Regions from separate parts of the Streptomyces sp. NPDC085944 genome, predicted to be linked through region 1. Evidence: riboswitches for the same ligand, from Rfam matches in the RefSeq annotation. Region 1 holds a riboswitch; each other region holds the start of a gene.
What was found. Region 1 has a riboswitch for cyclic di-AMP ahead of AB0P07_RS30695 (M23 family metallopeptidase). Riboswitches for the same ligand answer to the same signal wherever they lie in the genome.
Positions count from the first base shown of each region.

Region 2: linked by a shared signal. The riboswitch ahead of AB0P07_RS10250 (LysM peptidoglycan-binding domain-containing M23 family metallopeptidase) and the one ahead of AB0P07_RS30695 (M23 family metallopeptidase) in region 1 are both predicted to bind cyclic di-AMP.
Region 3: linked by a shared signal. The riboswitch ahead of AB0P07_RS00785 (transglycosylase SLT domain-containing protein) and the one ahead of AB0P07_RS30695 (M23 family metallopeptidase) in region 1 are both predicted to bind cyclic di-AMP.
Region 4: linked by a shared signal. The riboswitch ahead of rpfA (resuscitation-promoting factor protein RpfA) and the one ahead of AB0P07_RS30695 (M23 family metallopeptidase) in region 1 are both predicted to bind cyclic di-AMP.

Region 1 covers NZ_JBFBJX010000020.1:22,496-26,684, forward strand. The annotation lists gene AB0P07_RS30690 (aldo/keto reductase) at 1-617, opposite strand, end outside; gene AB0P07_RS30695 (M23 family metallopeptidase) at 770-1,813, opposite strand; cyclic di-AMP (ydaO/yuaA leader) riboswitch at 1,825-1,981, opposite strand; gene AB0P07_RS30700 (PP2C family protein-serine/threonine phosphatase) at 2,206-3,417, opposite strand; tRNA gene AB0P07_RS30705 (tRNA-Met) at 3,621-3,694, opposite strand; gene AB0P07_RS30710 (dihydrofolate reductase family protein) at 3,763-4,189, opposite strand, start outside.
Region 2 covers NZ_JBFBJX010000004.1:357,841-362,029, forward strand. The annotation lists gene AB0P07_RS10230 (aspartate aminotransferase family protein) at 1-336, shown strand, start outside; gene AB0P07_RS10235 (XRE family transcriptional regulator) at 401-1,015, shown strand; gene AB0P07_RS10240 (DUF6126 family protein) at 1,012-1,131, shown strand; gene AB0P07_RS10245 (tyrosine-protein phosphatase) at 1,152-1,949, opposite strand; cyclic di-AMP (ydaO/yuaA leader) riboswitch at 2,375-2,532, shown strand; gene AB0P07_RS10250 (LysM peptidoglycan-binding domain-containing M23 family metallopeptidase) at 2,537-3,484, shown strand; gene AB0P07_RS10255 (SGNH/GDSL hydrolase family protein) at 3,704-4,189, shown strand, end outside.
Region 3 covers NZ_JBFBJX010000001.1:159,756-163,944, reverse strand. The annotation lists gene AB0P07_RS00790 (polyprenyl synthetase family protein) at 1-696, opposite strand, end outside; cyclic di-AMP (ydaO/yuaA leader) riboswitch at 1,437-1,592, shown strand; gene AB0P07_RS00785 (transglycosylase SLT domain-containing protein) at 1,597-2,088, shown strand; gene AB0P07_RS00780 (HAD family hydrolase) at 2,152-2,961, opposite strand; gene fahA (fumarylacetoacetase) at 3,263-4,189, shown strand, end outside.
Region 4 covers NZ_JBFBJX010000019.1:45,995-50,183, forward strand. The annotation lists gene AB0P07_RS30215 (cytochrome P450) at 1-638, opposite strand, end outside; gene AB0P07_RS30220 (transposase) at 708-1,250, shown strand; gene AB0P07_RS30225 (transglycosylase family protein) at 1,375-2,418, shown strand; cyclic di-AMP (ydaO/yuaA leader) riboswitch at 2,602-2,768, shown strand; gene rpfA (resuscitation-promoting factor protein RpfA) at 2,772-3,500, shown strand; gene eno (phosphopyruvate hydratase) at 3,739-4,189, shown strand, end outside.

The sequences.
Region 1 (4,189 bases):
GCGAGACCGGCCCGCTCGGCGAGGCCGCTCAGTTCGCCCTCGTAGGTGTCGCGGGAGACCAGGTTGTAGTGCGGCTGGAGAGCGACGTACCGGGCCAGGCCCTCGCGCTCGGAGAACTCCAGGGACGCCGCGAGCCGCTCGGCGGAGATGTTGGAGGCGGCGATGTGCCGCACCTTGCCGGCCCTCACCAGCTCGTCGAGGGCGCCGATGATCTCCTCGACCGGCACCTCGGGCTTGTCGAAGTGGGTGTAGTAGAGGTCGATCCGGTCGGTGCCCAGGCGGCGCAGCGAGGCGTCGGCCGCGGCCTTGATGTTCGCGGCGGACAGGCCGGGGTAGTCGGGGTGCTGGCTGACCTTGGTGGCCAGGACGACGTCGTCACGGTTGCCGCGGGAGGCGAGCCACTTGCCGAGGACGGTCTCGGACTCGCCGCCGCTGTTGCCGTCGACCCAGGCGGAGTAGGAGTCGGCGGTGTCGACGAAGTTGCCGCCCGCCGCCGTGTAGGCGTCGAGGACGGCGAAGGAGGTGTCCTGGTCGGCGGTCCAGCCGAAGACGTTGCCGCCGAGGGCCAGGGGGAAGACCTCGAGGTCGGAGGAGCCGAGCTTGCGCAGAGAAGTCATGTGGAGGATCAACGACCGCACTGGAGCGGACCATTCCGGATGCACGCAAAAACCCCGCAAAACGACCGCGAACCGGCAGCCCTGACGTCGGGGGGTTGCCGTCAGGACCGCCGGGGTTCAGCGGGGCGGGAAGCGTGACGACTCAGTCGGTCTCAGGGGGTGAGGCCCTTGCTCTGCAGCCAGGCCATCGGGTCGATGCCGGAGCCGTCGGCGGTGTGCACCTCGAGGTGGAGGTGGGCACCGGTGACGTTGCCGGTGGCGCCGACGCGGCCGATGACGTCACCGGTGGTGACCTTCTGGCCGACGCTGACGTTGATCGACGACTGGTGCGCGTACCAGAGCTCGGTGCCGTCGTCGAGGGTGAGCACGGTCTTGTAGCCGTACGACCCGTCCCAGCCGGCCGACGTGATGGTGCCGCTGTGCACCGCCTTGAGCAGCGTGCCCGTGGGGGCGGCGAAGTCGAGGCCGGTGTGGTGACCGGATGCCCACAGGGAGCCGGCCTGGTTGAAGGTGGAGGAGATCGTGTACGAGGAGGTCGGCAGGGTGAACTGCTTGGCCAGCTCGGCGAGCCGCTCGGCCTCGGCCTTCTTCGCGGCCTCCTCCTCCGCCTTCTTCTTGGCGGCGGCGGCCTTCTCCTCGGCCTCCTTCTCCGCCTTGGCGGCGGCTTCCGCGGCCTTTTTCTCGGCGGCGGCCTGCGCTTCGGCGGCGGCCTTGGTCTCGACCTGGGCCTGCTGCTGCTCGGCCTGCGCCATGATCCGGGCCCGCAGCGACTCGCCGGCCCCGGCGGAACCCGCGTCCGCCCCGGTGTCCGCGGCGACGGCCTGGGTGATGCCGCTGAGCGGGGTGGCGGAACCCTCGGGCTCCGCCTCCTCGTCGCCGCCGGGCATGAGCGAGCCGACGTTCGGCAGGTCCGGCATGGAGATGGACACCGGCGGCTTGCCGGTCTGCGCGCTGGCCATGCCGCCCGCGCCGACGGCGGCTATGACACCGACGCCGAGGACGGTGGAGCTGCGGGCGAGCCCGCCGCGCTGCTTGGCGACGCGGTGCCGGCCGCGCACGGGGCGGATGGACTCCGCGGTGGGGTTCCACTCCTCCCAGGGGCCCTCTTCGGCGCGGGGGGCGTCGTAGCCGAAGGTGTCGGTGCCGTGCCCGGTGGGCACGAACGGGGCCTCGGGGGCAGGCCGGTTGGACGCCACGTGGGCGTACTCCTTTCCTTCCTTCTCGCCTACCGGGTTAGCTGACGGGTTCGGAGCAGGAAGGTCTCCTACGGGTGCGTGCCGACGTGTTTCCACGGCGTCATGCGCCCGATTCACCCCAATGTGGTGGTTCCCCGGTTCCCTTGCGGGATTCGGCGCGTGCGCACGGAGCCGCCTTCTGTGACGGCTGGGACGACCGCGCTGCGTTATCGAACGTTAATAGACGCGAGGCTCGGATTCCAAGCCGTTCCACTTGATCATTAACGGCAACGGCCGGGACGCACCCCTCACGACCACTGAAATCCGGACGAGTTGACTCGCTCTCGGTATTCCCCTTCACGCCACTTTCTTCTGACGGTGTATCAGTTGTTATGCGGAGGGGGGTCGCACTGTCACGACTCGTGACAATGATCAAGGTCGTCGTGCCGGGGGCGCCGTACGGCCAGCAGCGCCATGTCGTCCGCCATGCCGCCCCCGGAGTGCCGGCGCACGTCCTCGGCGAGGGTGTCGAGCAGGGTCGCCGGATGCCGGAAGACGCGGCCGGCCAGCCGCGTCAGCGGATCGTAGAACTCGCCCCCGGCGTCCCGGGCTTCGGTCAGCCCGTCGGTGTAGAGCAGCAGGGTGGCCCCACCTGGGAAGTCGACCTCCTCCGCCCGGTCGGGCCAGACGCCCAGCTCGCCCATGCCGAGCGGCAGCGCCGACTCGCGGGCGGGCAGGGCGCCCAGGGTGCCGTCGGCGTGGAGCAGCAGGGGCGGCGGATGGCCGCGGTTGACGATGCGTACGGTCCCGTCACCGTGCGGGAGTTCGGCGAGGACGGCGGTGGTGAAGCCCTCGAAGGCGTCCAGTCCGTCCCGCCGGGTGCCCTCGCGCGCCAGCGCCCGCTCCAGCCGCTGCGCCACGGCCTCCAGCGTCGCCTCCTGCTCGGCGGCCTCCCGGAACGCGCCGATCACGACGGCGACGGCGGCGACCGCGCCCATGCCCTTGCCGCGCACGTCGCCGACGATGAGCCGGACGCCGCGGGCGGAGTCCTGCACCGCGTACAGGTCGCCCCCGATGAACGCGTCGGCCTGCGCGGCCTCGTAGCAGACGGCGATCTCGAAACCCGCGATGCGCTCGGCGGGTTGGGGCAGCACGGCGCGCTGGGCGGCCGCGGCGATCTCGCGGACGGAGACGAGACGCTCGCTGCTGCGCCGGACCATGCCGTTGACGATGACGGCGAGCACGGCGACCGTCGCGATGGTGATCAGCTCGGTGAGGGAGTCGACGTAGTGGATGACGCCCTTGCCCAGCTGAAGCCCGATGACCGAGACGACCACGGCGACACCGGTGAGCGCCGTGCCGCGCCGCGAGTAGAGCGGGGCGGCGATCAGGGGAGCGGCCGTGTAGAGGGGGCCGGCGGTGAAGTACCTCGGGGTGAGGATGTCGTACAGGATGGCGACGACGATCAGCAGCACGGGAAGCGCGTGCACGAAGACGCGCCCGTAAGCGGTCCGGCTGCGCGGCGGCGGCCCGGCGGGCGGCTGCTCGTCCCCGAGGCCCGGGTCGGGAACGGGATCGCCGGGGAGCCGGCCACCGGCTCTGGCGGCCGCTCCCTCGTCCTCCACGTCACCTGGCCGCACCACTCGTCTCCCACCACCCCGCACGTCCGTGCGCCGCTTACCGTCCAGGAGTCCAGGTTTCCGGGAGCGGGGGCGGGCGGCGAGCGGTGAGGGGCCGACCGGATGACACGGGGGTGCGGGACGCCGTCGTACGTGCCGAGACGCACCGAGGGCCGGAACCCTTTCGGATTCCGGCCCTCGGCCTTCAGTAGCGGGGACAGGATTTGAACCTGCGACCTCTGGGTTATGAGCCCAGCGAGCTACCGAGCTGCTCCACCCCGCGCCGTTGTGTTCACCACTGTACGTCATCCCGGGACCGGAATGCACATCGGTGTCTCCGCCGCCGGTTCCCTACCGCTCCAGATGGCGGTTCGGCGCCTTGGCCGCCCCCTCGTACTCGGGCAGTACGACGACGGCGGCGCCCTGCGCGGCGAGCAACCCGCTCCCGTCCGCGCCCGCCACGAAGGTGTCCGGCTCCCGCCAGGCCGTGACGACCCGGCGCACCCCGGCGTCGAGGATCAGCCGGGCACAGGGCGCGGGACGGGAGGCCCGGCGGGCACAGGGCTCGAGACTGCTGTACACGGTCGCGCCCGCGAGCCGTGCGTCGCAGGGGTCGATCTTGGCGAGCGCGGCCTCTTCGGCGTGCACCACGGGATCGCCGCCCTCCCGCGAATACCCGCGCGCCAGCTCGCTCCCGTCGGCGGCGACCACGACCGCCCCCACGCTGAACGCGGTCTCCGACGGCGGACACAGGCCGGCCAGCTCACAGGCGACCTCC
Region 2 (4,189 bases), on a different contig from region 1:
GACGTCCGGGGCCGCGGACTGATGATCGGCATCGAGTTCGGCCGGCCCAGCTCCCTGAAACTGCGCAGCCGCTGGACGATGCTGCAGGCCGCGCGGAAGGGACTGTTCGCGCAGATGGTGGTCGTGCCGCTGCTGCAGCGGCACCGCATCCTGACCCAGGTGTCCGGCGACCACCTGGAGGTGATCAAGCTGATCCCGCCGCTGATCATCGACACCGACGACGCCGACCGGTTCGTCGACGCCTTCACGGAGGTGATGGAGGACGCGCACAATGGCGGTGGACTGATGTGGGACTTCGGGAAGACCCTGGTCAAGCAGGCGGTGGCCAACCGCTGACCGACTTTTTTGCCTGTGAGGCAAGAAATTTGCCTGCGGGGCAACACTCGGGCTGAATGGAGGCATGAGCTCCTCCGAGACCGGCCCCGCCGAGGGTGCGGTCGCCGCCGTCGCACCGCAGCTGCGCGAGCTGCGGCGGCGGGCCGCCCTCACCCTGGAGGCCGCGGCCCGCGCCGCAGGGCTGTCACCCGCCCACCTCTCCCGCCTGGAGACCGGGCAGCGCCAGCCCTCACTGCCGATGCTGCTCGCCCTCGCCCGCATCTACGGGACGACCGTCGCCGAGCTGCTGGGCGAGACCGCGGCCGACCGGGACGCTGTCGTGCGCGCCGCCGACATGGAGGCCACGAGCGCGGGCGGCTGGACGTATTACCAGGCCGGAGCGCCGGGCCGGGGCATGCAGGCCCTGCGCGTCGAGGTGCCGTACGGCTCCCAGGGCGACGTCGTGCGGGTGCACCCAGGAGAGGAGTGGCTCCACGTCCTCAGGGGCCGGCTGCGGCTGCGCCTCGGGGACACCGAGCACCGGCTCACCGCCGGGGACAGTGCCCACTTCGACTCCATGACCCCGCACCGGATCGCGGCGCAGGACCCCGACGGGGTCGAGCTGCTCTTCGTCCACACCCTGCTGCAGAGCCCGACGGCCGCGCTGTGCCTCGGCCCGACCCCTGGAGAGACGCCATGAGTGCCATCGAGGACAAGTTCCCGCGCGCCCTGTGGGTGCGCCTGGTCATCTACATCGCCCTGGGGCACGTCTTCGGCGGCTTCCTCTACCTGCTGTTCGAGGTGGGCGCCAAGTAGCCCGTCCGCGAGCGGGTGGCTCAGTCCACCATCCGCTCGCGCAGCCGCTCCCGGGTCCCGGCGCCGAGCCGCAGCCCTTTCTCCAGATAGGCGTCGACTCCGCCCCACGTCTCCTCGATCGTCTCGAAGGCCGCCGCCAGGTACTCGGCGCGCGCGTCGAACAGCGGGCTGAGCAGTTCCATGACCTCGGGGGAGTAGGCGGAGGCGGCGGTGCTGCTGCGGCGCACCTTGTAGCGGCGGTGCGCGGCGTTCGACTTCAGGTAGTCCTCGACGACGGCCTCGCGCTCGACACCCAGGGCGAGCAGGGTGACCGCGATCGACAGGCCCGCGCGGTCCTTGCCGGCCGCGCAGTGCATCAGCGCCGGGACGCTGTCCTCGGCGAGCGCGTGCAGGATCCGGGAGTGCTCCGAGGTGCGCTCCGTGACCATCGCACGGTAGGAGGCGACCATGCGCCGGGCGCCCTTGCCGTCGCCGAGGATCCCGTGCAGCTGGTCGAGATCTCCGTCCCGGACCATCTTCCAGAACTCGGCGCCGTCGGCCGGATCGCTCAGCGGCAGGTTCACATTGCGCACGCCCGGCAGCTCGACGTCCGCGCCGTCGAGCTTCTGGTCGGCCGCGTTGCGGAAGTCGAAGATCGTGTGCAGGCCCAGCGAGGCGAGGAACGCGGCATCCTCCCCGGTGGCATGAGCCAGGTGGCCGCTGCGGAACAGCACCCCCTGCCGTACCCGCCGGCCGTCCACGGTCGGCAGTCCGCCCACGTCCCGGAAGTTGCGCACACCGGTCAGCTCGGGTTCGGTCGACGGGACCTGCTGCGTCACGGGGGCTCCTCCCACTCCGCCCCGCCGCCGCTGCTCGCCGGCGGGCGCCATTCGACGATACGGCATGGCCGGTGCGCGAAGGCCGTTCAGGCAGGGGTATTGCGGGCCGGAAAGGGCCTTCTGTCCGAATTGGATGATTGGTTATAACTGGGCCTGAAATGGCGGCAGGTGGGTGAGGGGCGCGTGAGCAGCGTCATATCCGTGACCGAGCGTTGCCCGTCATGTTCACGTAATCCGGCCCGTTCTCAAGGGAATTCAGGGAAAGCGGTGCGAGGGAAATCGACGCAGGGTTACCGGGATTTCCCGTAATGGATCAATAGAAACAGCTGTCGCCGGAACCTCTCGCTTGTCCCTGTGCGTCTTGGTCCCTTACGTTCACCACCGATCCGGACGGACGCCTAATCCTGCCGCCGACCGGAGCCCGCACTCATCCACCACCCGTACACGGCAGGAGCGGGGGACCCACAGGTAGAACTGCCTGTTCCGGTTCCCGGAACGGCTTGGGGTAAAGCCGCGCTTCGGCGCGGCCGGGCATCTCCAGCCCGCACCCGACAGCTCACCTCGCAGGCGCCGGAGAGGAATTCGCCATGCCCGCGAAGGGTAAGCACCGCCGTACCAGGGCCATGCGCCTGACCCGCACCATCGCCGTCGCCGGAACCGGTGGCGCCGCGCTCGCGCTCCCGCTGATGGGTGCCGCCTCCGCCAACGCCGCCCCCGCGCACTCCGTTTCCGAGCAGGCCGTGCAGTCCGTTCCGGCGTCGGCCAAGAAGGCCGCCGCGAACGGCTCCGACAAGAACGCGGAATCCCGCACATACACCGTGAAGAGCGGTGACTACCTTTCGAAGATCGCCGACGAGCAGCACGTCGACGGCGGCTGGAAGAAGCTCTACGCGGACAACCGCGAGGCCGTCGGCTCCGACCCGTCGCTGATCCACCCGGGTCTCGAGCTCTCGATCGCCGGCCAGGCCGCCAAGTCCTCGGCGCCGTCCTCCGCGCAGTCGCAGAAGCCCGCCGAGAAGCAGAAGCCCGCCGAGAAGCCGGCCCAGAAGTCGACGGACACCACGAAGACCGCTGCCACCGAGTCCTCGGCGTCCTCGGACTCCGGCACCCAGTCCGCGGGCACCACCAGCGGTTACACCTCCCCCGTCGCGGGCGGCACCGTCGGCACCCCGTACCACCAGTCCGGCAGCATGTGGTCCAGCGGCTACCACACGGGTACCGACTTCGTCGTTCCGACCGGCACCTCGCTGAAGGCCGTCGGCGCGGGCACCGTCGTCTCCGCCGGCTGGGGCGGCGCTTACGGCAACCAGGTCGTCATCAAGCTCGACGAGGGCCACTACGCCCAGTACGCCCACCTCTCCTCGCTCTCCGTCTCCGCCGGTCAGACCGTGACGACGGGACAGCAGGTCGGCCTCTCCGGCGCCACCGGCAACGTGACCGGCCCGCACCTGCACTTCGAGATCCGCACCACGCCGGACTACGGCTCGGACATCGACCCGCTCGCGTTCCTGCGCTCGCACGGCGTCTCCGTCTGACGACCGGCTCCGCGCGGCCTCCGCACCCCGAAGGCCGGACCCCGATCCCCGGGTCCGGCCTTCGGCGTGTCCGGACCTCGGCGTATTCCGGAATTGACGAACACTTTAGGCGTGGCCTTTCTCACCGACCGTCAACCCCTGCCTACGGTCGCGTAGGTCACATTCCAAGGTGAATCATGGGCCGACGTGGCAGACGATTCGAAGAGTGACAGCAGAGCAGTGATCGGGTCGTACGTGGCGGTGGGGGACAGCTTCACCGAGGGCGTCGGCGACCCCGGCCCCGGCGGGGCGTTCGTCGGCTGGGCCGACCGGCTGGCCGTACTGCTCGCGGACCGGCGCCCCGAGGGAGACTTCACGTACACGAACCTCGCCGTGCGCGGCAGGCTCCTCGACCAGATCGTGGCGGAACAGGTCCCCGGGGTCGTCGCCCTCGCGCCGGACCTGGTGTCCTTCGCGGCGGGCGGCAACGACATCATCCGGCCCGGCACCGACCCCGACGAGGTCGCCGAGCGGTTCGAACTGGCGGTGGCCGCGCTGACCGCCGCGGCCGGCACCGTCCTGGTGACCACCGGGTTCGACACCCGCGGGGTGCCCGTCCTCAAGCACCTGCGGGGCAAGATCGCCACGTACAACGGGCACGTGCGCGCCATCGCCGACCGCTACGGCTGCCCGGTGCTCGACCTGTGGTCGCTCCGCAGCGTCCAG
Region 3 (4,189 bases), on a different contig from region 1:
GGACTCGTCGGAGTCGGAGGCGATGTCCAGGACGTCGTCGGCGAGCTGGAAGGCGACGCCGAGCCGCTCGCCGTACTGGGTGAGCACGTCGACCACCGTCTCGTCGGCGCCGGACATCATCGCGCCGAACCGGCAGGAGACCGCCACCAGCGAGCCCGTCTTGCCGCCCAGCACGTCCAGGTAGTGGTCGACCGGGTCGCGGCCGTCCTGCGGGCCGGCCGTCTCCAGGATCTGGCCGGTGACCAGCCGCTCGAACGCGAGGGCCTGGACGCGGACCGCCTCGGGTCCGAGGTCGGCGAGGATCTGCGAGGCACGGGCGAAGAGGAAGTCGCCGGTGAGGACCGCGACCGAGTTGCCCCAGCGGGTGTTGGCGCTGGGCACCCCGCGCCGCACGGCGGCCTCGTCCATCACGTCGTCGTGGTACAGCGTGGCGAGGTGGGTCAGCTCCACGACCACGGCCGAGGGGACGATCCCGGGGGCGTAGGGGTCGCCGAACTGGGCCGAGAGCATCACCAGCAGCGGACGGAACCGTTTCCCGCCGGCCCGCACCAGGTGCTGGGCGGCCTCCGTGATGAACGGCACCTCGCTTTTGGTTGCCTCAAGCAACCCTTCCTCGACAGCAACCAATCCGGCCTGGACATCGGCTTCCAGAGCCTGGTCCCGCACGCTCAGCCCGAACGGCCCGACGACGGTCACGAGGGGTCTCCTGTCTGCTGGTGTCTACTGGCGATTACCTGGTTTGTCGATAGGTCGCTGCCACCACTCGAGTCAGCGTATCCGGTCACGTTTCGATCACCGCTAGCGCCCACCGCTACAGGCCGGTCGGTATCAGATCATGAACGGTATGTTTTTGATCAGGTGATATGAGCAGATTTTGATCGATATCGCCAGAGGATGAGCCTGACCCCGGGGGCGAGCGGGCCGGAGGCCGCCGCCCGAGACCCCACCACCCCTCCCAACGGCCCGCACTGCGAGAACGTCACCCGATCGACACGCGCGCCCGCCCCGCAGACGCGACACGCCCGCCCTGCCGACCCCGCCCCGCCACCCCCCCCTTCCGCCGGTCCCGCCCCACAGGCCCACCCTTCCCCGCTTCCCCCTCACCCTCCCTCGACACCCGAAGCCGTCCCGAGCGAAGGCCGGTTGGCCCACGATTGAGTTTAATGCCCGTTTTGCCGTGCTTATTGAGACCAGTGAGTTGGCTCACTCGGGCCCCTCCACGGGCAACCTCGCCTGAACCTGTGCCCTCCCTTTGCCCCGCAAGCCAGTTGAGGGTTGACAGCCGCAAAGGATCAAGAGCCACAAACACCCCAGATCAAGGTCAACAGCCGCGTTGGGTGATTCCTGCACTTGTTCCGGACATGTGCTCTCGCATACGTTCCCGGCCTGTCGGGCGGACGCCGAATCCTGCCACCGCCCGTCGCACAGTCATCCACCCAACACACTCGCCGGCAGGAGCGGGGGACCCAGGTAAGTCGCCGCACCGGTCAGCACCGGAGCGGCTAGGGGTGAAGCCGTACCCGTCAGGGCGCGGCCGGGCACCTCCCCGCCCGAACCCGACAGCTCACCTCGTAGGCGTAAGGAGAGGGACACAACATGTCTGCCAACGGTCAGATCCGTCACGCCTTCACCGGCCGCCTCGCCCGCAAGCTCGCCGTGGCCGGCACCGGTGCCGCGGTGCTGGCGCTGCCGCTCATCGGCGCCACCACCGCCTCCGCGGCCACCCCGGCCGCCGCCACGACCGCCACCACGGCGGCGACGACGTACCCGAACAACCTCGACGGCTGGATCCGCGAGTCGCTCGACATCATGGCCCAGCACGGCATCCCCGGGACCTACGACGGCATTTACCGCAACATCATGCGGGAGTCCTCCGGCAACCCGAACGCCATCAACAACTGGGACATCAACGCCATCAACGGCACCCCGTCCAAGGGCCTGCTCCAGGTGATCGACCCGACCTTCCAGGCGTACCACGTGCCCGGCACCTCCTGGAACCCGTACGACCCGGTCGCCAACATCACCGCCGCCTGCAACTACGCGGCCGACCGCTACGGCTCGATGGACAACGTCTTCAGCGCGTACTGAGCCGCACCGCGCGCCCGAGACGGTGCGCACCCCAATACGGTGCGCTTCCAAGGCGGTGCGCTCCTAAGACGCAGGGAAGATCCGCTCGAGGACGACGGCCACGCCGTCGTCCTCGTTCGTCGTGGTGATCTCGTCGGCCACCGCCTTGAGTTCGGGGTGGGCTCCGGCCATGGCGACGCCGTGGGCCGCCCACTGGAACATGGGGATGTCGTTGGGCATGTCCCCGAAGGCGATCGTGTGGCACCGCCGCAGGCCCAGGTGCTCGGCGGCCAGCGCCAGGCCGGTCGCCTTGGTGATGCCGCACGGCTGGAGCTCGACTGTCCCGGGCCCCGACATGGTGACCGTCGCGAGGGAACCGACCACCGCACGCGCCGTCGCCGCCAACTCGTCGTCGGTCAGCTCGGGGTGGCGCAGCAGCACCTTGGTGATGGGCGTGCGCCACAACTCCTCGCGCCGCTCGACGCGTACCGCGGGCAGGGCGGGGTGGGGCATCAGGTAGCCCGGCTCGATGAGCGTCAGCCCGTCGACACCGTCCTGGTCGACGGCGGCGTGCACCTGGCCCACCTCGGCCTCGATCTTGCCGAGCGCGGTCTCGGCCAGCTCCCGGTCCAGGGTGACCGACCACAGCATGCGGTGCGCGCCGGCGTCGTACACCTGGGCGCCCTGCCCGCACACCGCGAGCCCCGTGCAGCCGAGACGGTCGAGCAGGGAGCGCGCCCGGGGGGCCGGCCGCCCCGTCACCACCAGGTGCCGCGCACCCGCCCCGGCGACCCGCGCCAGCGCGGCCAGCGACCGTTCGGAGACGGTGTCGTCGCCGCGGAGCAGCGTGCCGTCCAGATCGGTGGCGACGAGTGAATATGCGGTGCGGTCCATGATCAGAGAATACGGACACCGCACCCGTCCGACTCACCCGCGACCGCTTCCGAACGAGGACGTAGCGAGTGCGTTCGGACCCGGCCACCGATGCACACCGACGCCCGATCGTGCTCACAACCTGACGCATCCTCGGCCGGGGCCGGCTCGGGGCCCCGTGCACCGGTCGACGACGGCACGACCTGCCCGGACGCCGCCTCCGGCCGCACTGCCCAAGACCGGTGGGTCACCCGTAACGTGGCCCGCACGACACACAGCGCGCACGGCGCACATGGCGAGCACGAAAGCGAGGCAGCACCCGATGCCCCCCTTCGATGTCCCCGAGGGCGACCCCTTCGGCCCGCACAACCTTCCGTACGGCGTGTTCTCGATCCCCGGCTCGCAGGAGCGGACGGAACCGACGGTGGGTGTCCGGCTCGGCGACCACGTCCTCGACGCGGGAGCGGCGGCCCACGCGCTCGGCTCGCCGTACGCGTCCCTGCTGGCGCGGCCCACCCTCAACCCGCTGCTGGCCGCCGGGCGTACGGCCTGGTCGGACGTGCGGCGGGCGCTGACGGCGTGGGTGACGGTGCCCTCCCACCGCGAGGTCCTCGAACCCCTCTTCCACCCACTGTCGTCGGTGACCCTGCATCTGCCCTTCGAGGTGGCCGACTACGTCGACTTCTACGCCTCCGAGAACCACGCCCGCAACGTCGGCCGGATCTTCCGCCCCGACGCCGCCGACTCCCTCACCCCGAACTGGAAGCATCTGCCGATCGGCTACCACGGCCGCTCCGGCACGGTCGTCGTCTCCGGCACGGACGTCGTACGCCCGTCGGGGCAGCGCAAGGCCCCTGCCGACGCCGCTCCCGTCTTCGGCCCGTCCGTCCGTCTCGACATCGAGGCCGAGGTGGGCTTCGTGGTGGGCACGCCGTCCGCCCTGGGCCGCCCGGTGGGGCTCGGCGACTTCCGCGAGCACGTCTTCGGGCTCTGCCTGCTCAACGACTGGTCGGCGCGGGACATCCAGGCCTGGGAGTACGTCCCGCTCGGCCCGTTCCTCGGCAAGTCCTTCGCGACGTCCGTGTCGGCGTGGATCACGCCGCTGGACGCTCTGGAGGGGGCCCGGGTGGCACCGCCCGAGCGTACGCACCAGCTGCTGCCCTACCTGGACGACACGCACGACGACCAGGACGGACCCGGCGGTTACGACCTGCGGATCTCCGTCGCCGTCAACGGTCACGTCGTCTCC
Region 4 (4,189 bases), on a different contig from region 1:
AAGTCCTCACCGAGGTCGTCGCGCTTCCGGTGGATCAGTTCGGCGAGGTAGGCGCGAATCCTCTTGACGGAGCGGGCCACGCCACCGCGCTGTCCTCCGCCGTGGCGGATCATCATGCCTGCCCAGTCCCGGAGATCGTTCTGATCCTCCCGAGGGACACCCAACAGGTCGCAGATCGCGTAGATGGGCAGAGGGAAGGCGAAGTCGTGGATGAGGTCCGCCTCGCCCCGGGAGGCGAAATCGTCGATGAGGCCGTCCGCCAACTGCTGTACCCGAGGGGCAAATTCCGCGATGCGTCGTGGAGTGAAGGCCTTGGAGACGAGGCGGCGCAGACGCGTGTGGTCCGGGGGGTCGATGTTGAGCAGATGGGTCATGAGGTTGGCGCTGCGCTCACCGGGAATCCCGGTCTTGCTCTTCCCGCCGGCGTCCTCGGCGTGATGCTCGGGGTTCTTGGACAGTCGACCGTCGGCGAGAGCCTCACGCGCGTCGCCGTATCGGGTCACCAGCCATGCCTCGACTCCGCTGGGCAGTTTCGTCCAGTGGACGGGGGAGTGCTCACGCAGCCAGGCGTAAGCCGGATAGGGGTCGGTGGCGAACTCCCAGGTGAAGAGTTCGGGGGCGGCGCTCGGAACATTCACGGTACGACCGTAACGGGAGCGGATGCTCCCAGTTCCCGGGCCGACAGAGGAGAACCGACTCGTCAGGACATGGACGACAAGGAGAGATTTCTCAGTTTGTCTGCGCAGTCTCCACACCAGGCAGAAACAGCCGGGATGAGACTGCTGATCGATCTCTTGGACATCGAGGTGAAGCCGCTCGGAGCGGTGAGGAGGCGTTCCGGGGTCAAGTGCAAGGTGACGGAGTGGCATGAGCGCACCGGCACACCGGTTCCCGTCACCGTGGCGGAGTCGGAATGGCCAGTTGTCGAAGAACTCATGGTCTCCTGCTTCGCGCGCCGCCAGTTCGCTCGCGGAACCGTCGACACCCGTACGCAGTTGAACGGTGCTCTGCACCGGCTGCGTACAGGCTGTCTCCGGGACGAGTTCCCCGAGGGGTACGGGCCGTGGCAGCTCGCCGAAGAACGGCAGAACTCCTGGTTCAGAACAGGCTTCTGGCCTGTACTCATGGAAGAGCTGAACCGGCGCGGGGTGGCCACGCCGGTGCGGTGCGAACCGCAAGCGCCGCCATTCGAAGTCACGGGGACCATCGCGTCCGAGTCGTTCAAACGTGACACGCGCTCAACTCTGTGATCTTCACGTGATCTGCGCGGCATGAACTTGTGACTAGTGATGATCTCCCTATACGTTCACGGATCAACGTGGTGTCGAGCGTCATCCGCCGCGTGGTCCCCGTCGTCTCGTGAAAGGTCGTCGCATGCTCTCCGGGAACGGTCGTCACCGTCGCCCCCGCCAGGCTCCCGCCCTGGTCGTCGCCGCCGGAGTGACCGGCTCCGCCATCGCGATCCCGCTGCTCGGCGCCACCGGGGCCCACGCGGCCGGCTCGGGGACCTGGGACCAGGTGGCCGAGTGCGAGACCGGCGGTGCCTGGAGCCAGAACAGCGGCAACGGGTACTACGGCGGCCTGCAGCTGTCCCAGGACGCCTGGGAGCGGTACGGCGGCCTCGACTACGCGCCCAGTGCCGACCAGGCCAGCCGCTCCCAGCAGATACGGATCGCCGAGAAGATGCACGCGGACCAGGGCATCGCCGCCTGGCCGACCTGCGGCCTCCTCGCCGGCCTCGGCGACGACTCGGGCGCCACGAGCGGCTCGGACGCGTCCGGTGACGGGGTGTCGGAGGGTTCGGACGCCTCGGGGAAGACGGACGGTTCCGAGTCGTCGGCCGCTCCCACGACCACCGAAGCGCCCGAGTCGTCGCAGTCGCCCGAGTCGTCCAGGTCGTCCGAGTCCTCGCGGTCGTCCGGAAGGGCCGACTCGGCCGACGCGGGCGGGGCTACCGAATCGACGTCCGGGGCGCCCTCTTCGTCCCCTTCGCCCTCTTCTTCCCCGTCGTCCGACACCTCCTCCGAGGGCTCGTCAAGTGACGAGGGTTCCTCCATCAAGTCGGACACATCCACCGAATCCGACTCCGGCGTCGTGGCCGAACGGCAGGGCGCCGAGGGCTCGTCCGGCTCCGGCCGGCACCGTGGCGACAGCGCGGACGAGGCCGCCGCGGACGAGGCTCGCGGGGGCGAGGCGGCGGGACGGCACGCCTCGCGCGACGGTGGACCGCGAGAGGTCGAGGACGGCTCGTACACCGTCCGCTCCGGCGACAACCTCTGGGCCATCGCCGACTCCCTTGACCTCGACGGCGGGTGGCGTGCGCTCTACGCCGAGAACGAGACCGTCGTCGGCGCCGACCCGGACCACATCCTCCCCGGTCAGACGCTCACGGTCACGGGCGAATCGGGCGAAAAGTAGGGGGAGTTCGCGTCACGGTTAGAGACCGTATGTCCCTTTTGGATCTCGTGAGAGATAGGTCTCAGAAGCCGTGATCGTCTTTGAAAATCCGCGGAGCACGTGTCTACGGTCATGACCGCTCGCCACCGCGGGCCCCGACAGCCGCAACGCCGAATCCTGCCAGCGGCCGTACGGGAACAGTCGTCGCGTCAAGCGCCGCAGGCAGGAGCGGGGGACCCAAGGTAAGTGCCGCACCGGGCAGTTGAGCCGGAGCGGCTAGGGGTGAAGCCGAGTTCCGTGAGGAACCCGGCCGGGCAACTCAACCGGCCCGAACCCGACAGCTCACCTCGCAGGCGTCGGTGAGGGGATCAACCATGCTGTTTTCCGGCAAGGGCAAGCACCGTCGTCCGTCCAAGGCCACCCGTGTCATCGCCGTCGCCGGCGTGACCGGTGCCGCCGTCGCCGCCCCGCTGATGGCGGCCGGCAACGCCTCCGCCGCCACCGCGTCCGAGTGGGACGCCGTCGCCCAGTGCGAGTCCGGCGGCAACTGGTCCATCAACACCGGCAACGGTTACTACGGCGGTCTGCAGTTCTCCGCCTCCACCTGGGCCGCCTACGGCGGTACGCAGTACGCCTCCACCGCCGACCGGGCGAGCAAGGCCCAGCAGATCGAGATCGCCGAGAAGGTCCTCGCGGGCCAGGGCAAGGGTGCCTGGCCGGTCTGCGGCACCGGCCTGTCGGGCGCCGCGTACACCGGCGGCGGTTCGCAGGACAGCGGCTCCGGCAGCTCCGAGAGCTCGCAGAGCCAGAGCGGCGGCTCCACCGCCGAGCGCTCCACCGAGCAGAAGGCCTCCCGCTCCTCCGAGCGTCCGGCCGCCGAGCCGAAGGCCGAGAAGCCCGCCAAGAAGACCGTCACCACCCCGACCGGCAAGAAGGTCGAGAAGGGCGACGGCGAGTACAAGGTCGTCAAGGGCGACACCCTCAGCTCGATCGCCGCGGACCACGACGTCAAGGGTGGCTGGCAGAAGCTGTTCAAGCTGAACGACGACATCGTCGACGACGCCGACCTGATCTACCCGGGCCAGCAGCTGCACCTGAAGTAAGGAGCGGCGGCCCCCGCGACTCCCGCCCCGGTGCGTGTTCCCCCGTACGCACCGGGGCGGGATTTTCACATTCCGCCTTTGTTTCGTTCGGAAACAATTTACTCTCGGTTCTGTCCAGCGGGTGGGCGATCGGCTGGCCGATCGCCCGGAGCCGGTTAGGCTCGGTCCCGCAGAGCCGCCGCGGTCCCGCGGGGCCCGCGCGTCACACCGAAGCGTCACATTGAAGAAGGAGATGCTCGTGCCGTCCATCGACGTCGTCGTAGCCCGGGAAATCCTGGACTCCCGAGGCAACCCCACGGTCGAGGTCGAGGTCGGCCTCGACGACGGCAGCACGGGGCGTGCCGCCGTTCCGTCCGGCGCCTCCACCGGTGCCTTCGAGGCCATCGAACTGCGTGACGGCGACCCGGGCCGTTACCTCGGCAAGGGTGTCGAGAAGGCCGTCCTGGCCGTCATCGAGCAGATCGGCCCGGAGCTGGTCGGCTACGACGCCACCGAGCAGCGCCTGATCGACCAGGCCATGTTCGACCTGGACGCCACCGACAACAAGGGCTCGCTCGGCGCCAACGCCATCCTCGGCGTCTCCCTCGCCGTCGCCCACGCCGCCTCCGAGGCCAGCGACCTGCCGCTCTTCCGCTACCTGGGCGGTCCGAACGCGCACCTGCTGCCGGTGCCGATGATGAACATCCTGA